DNA from 3 places in the Saccharicrinis fermentans DSM 9555 genome. Region 2 is predicted to be linked to each of the others. Evidence: riboswitches for the same ligand, from Rfam matches in the RefSeq annotation. Region 2 holds a riboswitch; each other region holds the start of a gene.

Region 1 (2,272 bases), 5.0 Mb from region 2:
GTATGTCTCATTATATTTGTATGGATATTCGTTGTAATACAAGTAATTTCCATAATCAATATTCAGCTCCATATAGTTTTTGTTTTTTAACTTATAGTATACACCCAATGCTGCATTTTGATTGTTGTAATAATAGTTATGCATTCGTCCTTTAAATGGAAAGTAAAGCGTTTTTTCGTACCAAGAAGCGTGCGTATGTATTTGTAGTTTTTTTGAAAAATGGTAATCAAAATTTTGGGTGATGGTATAACCACGTGATTTGTTTACTGGTTTATCATATGTGCGAACTAAAAAAGGTAGGTTGTGATTGCTTTCCCAAGATGGATTATATTTCATGTTATTGAGCTGCCAACCATCGATTTGTTGATAGGAGAACGTTGTTTTTGAAGAAAGTGCTCCTTTGTTGTAGGAGAAGGCGTTGAATTGTTTGAAATCACCATACTCTCCCATTCGCGTGTTGTTAGAGATGGTAGTTTTCTTCTTTTCTTTTTTTGTAATGATATTGATTACCCCGGCAATGGCATCGGATCCATATAGGGTTGAAGATGCCCCTTTGACAATTTCAATTTGTTCAATATCATCTGTGCTGATTCTACTAAGGTCGGTATATCCTCCAACTCCACCAGTGAGCCTTTTGCCATTTAGAAGGATGAGTACATAATCTGCGCCCAGTCCGTTAATTTTTATATTTGTACCCATGGAGCTGGATGTGAAATCAACCGAGGATGAGATGCCGGATATAATATCTTCCATATTTCGCCCTGCTATTTCCTGAATATCTTTCTGGGTGATGATTTCCGTTTGTACCGGTACATCATCTACTCTATGTTGTGTTCCCGTTCCGGTGACAACAATGGGGTTCATCTTATAGGAGGAAGGGCTTAGGGTGATGTCAATATGGTTGATGCCTTTATTCACATGAACCGTGGTGCAAAATTTTTCATATCCTATATGCGAAACGCACAAATTGTATGTTCCTGTAGAAGAAGGGTGAAGTTTATACGAGCCATCTTTTTTAGTAATGGTGGCTGTGTTATACAGACTGTCGATATATACATTGGCAAAGGGTAAGACCTCCTGGGTGCCGCTACAGCTTACGTTCCCCTCGAGGATAATATTTTGTGCATATGTTGTCATGCATATGAATAACGTAACAACGCTCAGTATGTTTTTATACATAGATAACGGTTCTATGCAACCAGAAAAGTAGCTCGTAAAAGCAAGTGTACAAATAAAACACAGAACAATTTTAACCTCTTTTCCCGGAAGCTTAAAATAAAAAGTTATTGCAATGGCAGGTTTCCTGACTTGTCCTTCTTTGTAACCTTCCCATTCGATTTTTGTCGAACAGTGGTGTAGATACAAAAGATTTTAATTGTTGTTGCAATTAAAACCCGGACTTACAGTAGCGGGTACTGTTCCGGATTTTCACCGGATTCCCTCTCTTATCTCAACTGTAGAAGAGATAATCACCATTATTTTGCGACAAATATATAAAAAATTTATTTAGGTAAATAGATTGCGCAAATAAGTTTTATGATAACATGAGGGTTTTTAATTATCTATGAATTTTTACTTTTGTCTTTTCAGGGCTTAGATAAAACAGTGAAAATTTAAGAAAAGGATTATGGTATTGGTTTTTGGAGGAACAACAGAAGGGATGATAGTTGCAGAACTGTTTGATCAGATAGGACAAGCATATTTTTATTCTACAAAGTCAGATGTGCATCAACAAATTAAAGGGAAAAGGATATTTGGAGCTATGAATCAGGAGGCTCTGAATACTTTTTGTGAAGAAAACAATATTCGATTGATAATTGATGCTGCCCATCCCTTTGCGAAGGAATTGCATCACAACATAGGTTGCGTTGCTGCGGCTAGGCAGATAGAGGTGATTCGTTATGAGCGGCAGTATTCTTCGTTTGCTTCTCCCTTGTTGCGGTATTTTGATTCGTATGAGGAGATGAATAATGCCTTATTGAATAGTACGTATGAAAATATATTGGCCTTAACGGGGGTGCAGACGATCGAACGCTTTAAGTCGGTCGGAGAGAGTAAGCGGCTTTATTTTAGGATCTTAGATACGGCTTTGAGCAGGGAGAAAGCCAAGGCATCGGGTATTCCTTCTCATTATATTATACCCATGAAACCGGAAGGAGATAAGGATGGTTTGGTTGCTCTATCTAAAGAGCTGCATGCCGAACTTCTTATGAGTAAAGAGAGTGGAGAGTCGGGTTTTTTTGAGGCCAAGGTACAGGCTGCTTGTCAGTTG
Region 2 (2,272 bases):
AGTGTTGTTTATGACTATATCGCTAAGCCACATGGATAAAACCGGGATAATAAGTGCAATGTGCTTTTTTGAAAAGTAGGCTGAACTAAACAGTGCCATAGCCGCTATGGGTGCAAAATTTGGAGGATGTGGTATTAATCTGCTAAAAGCTGCAAATAATACTAAAAGGGAAAGAACCCCAAAACGAATGTCAATTTTTTGTTTTTTCATCGTTACTGCAATTTTCGTTACCTATTAAGTTTTGATTTTGCAGCATACGATGAGAAAGGAAGGCCAAGGAAACATCGTTCTGATTAGCTATCTGTTCTCCGCAGACTGCAAAATCTATGTTATACTGGCAGGTCTTCTGACTTATCTCACTTTAGGTTCCTTCTCATCCGCCAACTGGCGGGCAATGGAATAATACCTAAAGCTGTTTTGAGAATTACAGCAGCGGGAACTGTTGTCGAATTACACGACATTCCCTTTTAATTTCTATTTCAATTAAACTGATTGTTAAATTGAAATTTGAAAACCAATGATGCGACAAATATACTTTACAAATAATGATTCTCAGCTAAAAAAATGAAAAATAGTTTTAAACAATCTGTAACCCAGAGGAAATGGGAGCTAGAGTATTAGATATTTTTTTTCTATTGATAACGAAAATATTGAAGACTCTTTATTTTGAAGTAAACTTGCACAGTCACTTATTGGTTTCTTAACACATCTTTTTTTTGTGTTTGGATGAAAAGGGAATCTTGTTAAAATCAGGAGCTGTCCCCGCAGCTGTAAGTCTATTTACGTTTTGGTAATCAAAAAAGTCATTGTCCCGATATAATTGTAGCTAATGAGCAAACTTACCCAAAAGGAGGTCAACCATACTATACAAATTCAACCCAATTGCCTGTAAATTATACTGATGATTTATTTGAGGCTTTACGTATTCAATATTCATTGCAAACCAAATATACCGGAGGTACTGTTTTTCATACTTCCTTAGGCGAAAGCCAACTGCCAACAAGTTCGGTAAAGCAGTTAATTAAAAAAGTGACAGCAAACTATAAGCTTCCATAAACAAAGCTTGATAGATTACCCAGGTAATATATCGGCAGTAATATTTACTTGTGGCTGCAATTTTAGTTGTAATTATTGTCACAATCCTCAATTAATAGATTCTGATCTAAAAGACCATTCAAATGAGTTAAGCGAAGAAGTGATTTTGGAATGGATTAGCCAAAATAGCAAAATGCTTGATGCTGTTGTTGTAACTGGGGGTGAGCCAACGTTACATAGTATGTTACCCAGTTTCATTCAGAAGATTAAGCAATTAAGGATTAAAGCGAAAATGCCAGCAGATTTAAACCTGTTTTTAAGGCTCCCGCTAGGCTAATGGCCTAGCGGCAGTCTACTCCTTTAGCTTTGTATTGGACAATCAGATTAAAATAACTTAGTTTTGAATTAACCGAAAAGAGTAAAAGTGAACTAAGGTCTACTCCAGTTTTTTAGGACTATCAATCAAATTAGTCTTTTACTCTTTCATTGAAATGAACCAGTTAGAATCTTAGGTTTTCAGGCTTATTAAAGGAGTTGTTCGGCTCCTTTTATACAGGTTCGATGCCTGTGTAAAAGGAAAAGGTATGCCTTAAATAAAGCATACCTTAATGCAAAGAAATCTTCGGTATAATAATCACCATCGGTCGCTGTTCGGCAAGAATAAAGTTAGAAATTAATTCTTTAAAAATGTTTGTTTAAGTCTTAGAATTCGATTGTATGTAGGGCTATATCTATTCTTAAATTTGAAAGCTAAATTACCATTTATAAGGTACAGTTCCTGTTGAATCAATAGAATGTTCCCATTTTTCAACATAAGAAGAGCCTGTTAAAAATTCATCGTCCATACGCTTAAGCTCCTCTGTTAGAGTTTCCTCTAAATTTTTAATGATAGATTCAAAAGCGGGATCTCCTTTTAAGTTTTTTAGCTGGTATGGATCTGAAACATTATCAAAAAGTAACCAATCTCCAGATAAATCTTTGGCGTACGTATACTTTTTTGTTATAACACCTCTAAATTCTTTTCCTCCTCTAGCTCTACTCCATTGACCAAATGGTTGGATACAAGTTACAAGAGAAGCCTTCCGAGTGTCTTCTTTTTTTCCAAGCAATACATCTGTAATATCTTCTCCATCTAAATTTGCAGGTATATTCAATCCTGACATTCCCAACATAGTAGGTAATATATCCAAGGAATTTAATAGGAAATCGCTTTTTTTACCATTAGTTCCAAATAGTG
Region 3 (2,272 bases), 5.0 Mb from region 2:
AACGGAATTGGTCATAATTGTAATCCAATGAAATATAATCCTTTCTATTCAACAAATACTTAGCTCCCATTTCAAAGGTCTTATCATCAAAGTAATATCCATACTTACCCACTGACTGTGGTCTGAACATATCTTTTTCGTAAACTGAATGACCAGCATACACCTCCCATTTATCGCTGGCACGAAAGGTTAACACCTGACTAAAGGTATGATCTGTATATTTATTTTGAGCCTTTGCCTCGGTTTCCACCAAGTCATTTCCATCCAATTCGTATGGACTCAATTGCCAACCATTACTGCTTTTATGATTAAAATTTCCATTCCACGATATTTTTCCAAAATTTAAATCAACCGTATTACTTTGTTGGATCGTAGCATAATCACGAATACGGGTGGTATTGGACACATTCAGTTTTTGCTTCGATTTTTTGGTAATGATATTAATCACCCCTGCAATGGCATCAGAGCCATACAGCAAAGAAGCTGCCCCTTTTAATATTTCAATGCGTTCAACATCATCAGGGTTAATGCGACTCAAATCATTCTGTCCTCCAATATCTCCGTACATACGTTTACCATCAATCAAAACCAATATAAAATCATTGCCTAAACCATTGATTGACATAAAAGAGCCCATTGTTCCGGGGTTAAACTCGAAGGATGGGCTTATATTGAGCATCAAATCGTTAAAATCAGATGCCCCTGCATTGGCAATAGCCTTTTTACTAATAAGTTCGGTGGGTACAGGAGCCGTTTTTAAATGATGAGCCGTTCCTGTACCAGTCACCACAATCTCGCCCAAGCTATGGTCCGACTCAACCATTTCAATATTCACAACATTCTCCCCCTTCTGGAGAGACACACTTTTTTTCACCTTCTTAAATCCAGAAAATGAAACACTTAAGTCATAGACCCCTGGCTTTAACTTCTTTAATTGATACACCCCTTTGTTGTTTGTGGCCGTACCTGTTGTTGTCCCAGAAAAATAAACGTTGGCACCCGGTAAGGGCTGCTGGTTGTTTTTGAGGATGACCACTCCTTTTAGCTCAGCCTCCTGCGCATGCGCAATAAATGCTGTAAGCAATAGCATAACAGCTACATTAATAATCCTTTGCATAGTAAAAGTTTAAAATAACAACTTCACTTTGCAATTCCGTAAATCAAGAGAATAATGTAAGAACAATGAAAAACTGCTCAAAACAATAACTTCTTTCCCGGAAGCAAAATGTTTAAAATATTAAGTAATGGCAGGTCTTCTGACTTGTCCAGGTTTTTATGCCTTCCCATTCATCTGATGACAAACAGTGGCAGAAGTTTAAAAACCCCTTGTTTCCGGAATACCGGAGGTGGACTTACAGCAGCGGGAACTGTTGCAGATTTTCACTGCATTCCCTTTTAATCCAATTGTATGTTCATACAACTAAAAGAACCATTTACGGCCGCAAAATTAAGTAATTAATTTACTATTGCAATAAACAGAGACTTAATAATAAATGATTACTGAACACCCAAGGTTGAAGAGCTAACTAAATAAAAAACAAAAGAACTTTTGTTTTCAGACTACACCTGTCCATTGGTAAAAAAAAGTTAAAATACGCTTAACACTGAACTAACATTTGCTTATATTACACTATTGTAATAAATTTGTAGGCCATTTTTCACAACAAAACACAACTATAATAGGCACTTCGCTTTGACGAATTAACTTTAATAAAAGCACATCAAAATAGAATAACGATTATATATTTATAAGTGACAGATTAATGGACGGAAGAGAAAGAAAAAACATTAAGAAGGGAACAAAAGTAGCGATTCTTCAGAAACAAGATGAGCGCTCAGGACATTTAACACACGGTGTTGTTCAGGATGTTATTGATGAAGCACCCTTTCACCTGAAAGGAATTGAATGCAAATTAAAAAGCGGTCAGGTCGGAAGAGTTAAGCTCATAAAGCTTTAATACTTTCTTATTTTGAAAGATACAAACTCCCGTTCAACCAAAGTTAAACGGGAGTTTTTATATGGTAAAACACGAAGTTAACTTAGCTTACCACTACCCATTTTTCTGCTTGAGCTTTCAACTCTCCAAAGCTTTTGGCTTCCACATCATATTTTTTAAGCAGTTCCTCTACATCTCTGCATGACGCTGGCTCAACGGCAATCAATAATCCACCACTTGTTTGTGGATCACAAAGCAAACTTTTCAAACGCAAATCGGCCAAATTAATCTTATCTCCAAAGCTGTCCCAATTTCGATGGGTACCTCCGGGGATA

What was found. Region 2 has a riboswitch for cobalamin ahead of CYTFE_RS31750 (radical SAM protein). Riboswitches for the same ligand answer to the same signal wherever they lie in the genome.
Region 1: linked by a shared signal. The riboswitch ahead of CYTFE_RS0121215 (TonB-dependent receptor) and the one ahead of CYTFE_RS31750 (radical SAM protein) in region 2 are both predicted to bind cobalamin.
Region 3: linked by a shared signal. The riboswitch ahead of CYTFE_RS27530 (TonB-dependent receptor) and the one ahead of CYTFE_RS31750 (radical SAM protein) in region 2 are both predicted to bind cobalamin.

What each region holds. Positions count from the first base shown of each region.
Region 1 is NZ_KI912107.1:5,145,391-5,147,662, forward strand. Features, by position in the region: gene CYTFE_RS0121215 (TonB-dependent receptor) at 1-1,137, opposite strand, end outside; cobalamin riboswitch at 1,277-1,492, opposite strand; gene cbiD (cobalt-precorrin-5B (C(1))-methyltransferase CbiD) at 1,628-2,272, shown strand, end outside.
Region 2 is NZ_KI912107.1:143,784-146,055, forward strand. Features, by position in the region: gene CYTFE_RS0100715 (DUF6580 family putative transport protein) at 1-210, opposite strand, end outside; cobalamin riboswitch at 320-534, opposite strand; cobalamin riboswitch at 678-861, shown strand; gene nrdD (anaerobic ribonucleoside-triphosphate reductase) at 820-1,056, shown strand; gene CYTFE_RS31750 (radical SAM protein) at 1,064-1,372, shown strand; gene CYTFE_RS24365 (sulfatase family protein) at 1,791-2,272, opposite strand, start outside.
Region 3 is NZ_KI912107.1:5,123,830-5,126,101, reverse strand. Features, by position in the region: gene CYTFE_RS27530 (TonB-dependent receptor) at 1-1,117, opposite strand, end outside; cobalamin riboswitch at 1,230-1,449, opposite strand; gene CYTFE_RS0121130 (YwbE family protein) at 1,764-1,958, shown strand; gene selD (selenide, water dikinase SelD) at 2,041-2,272, opposite strand, start outside.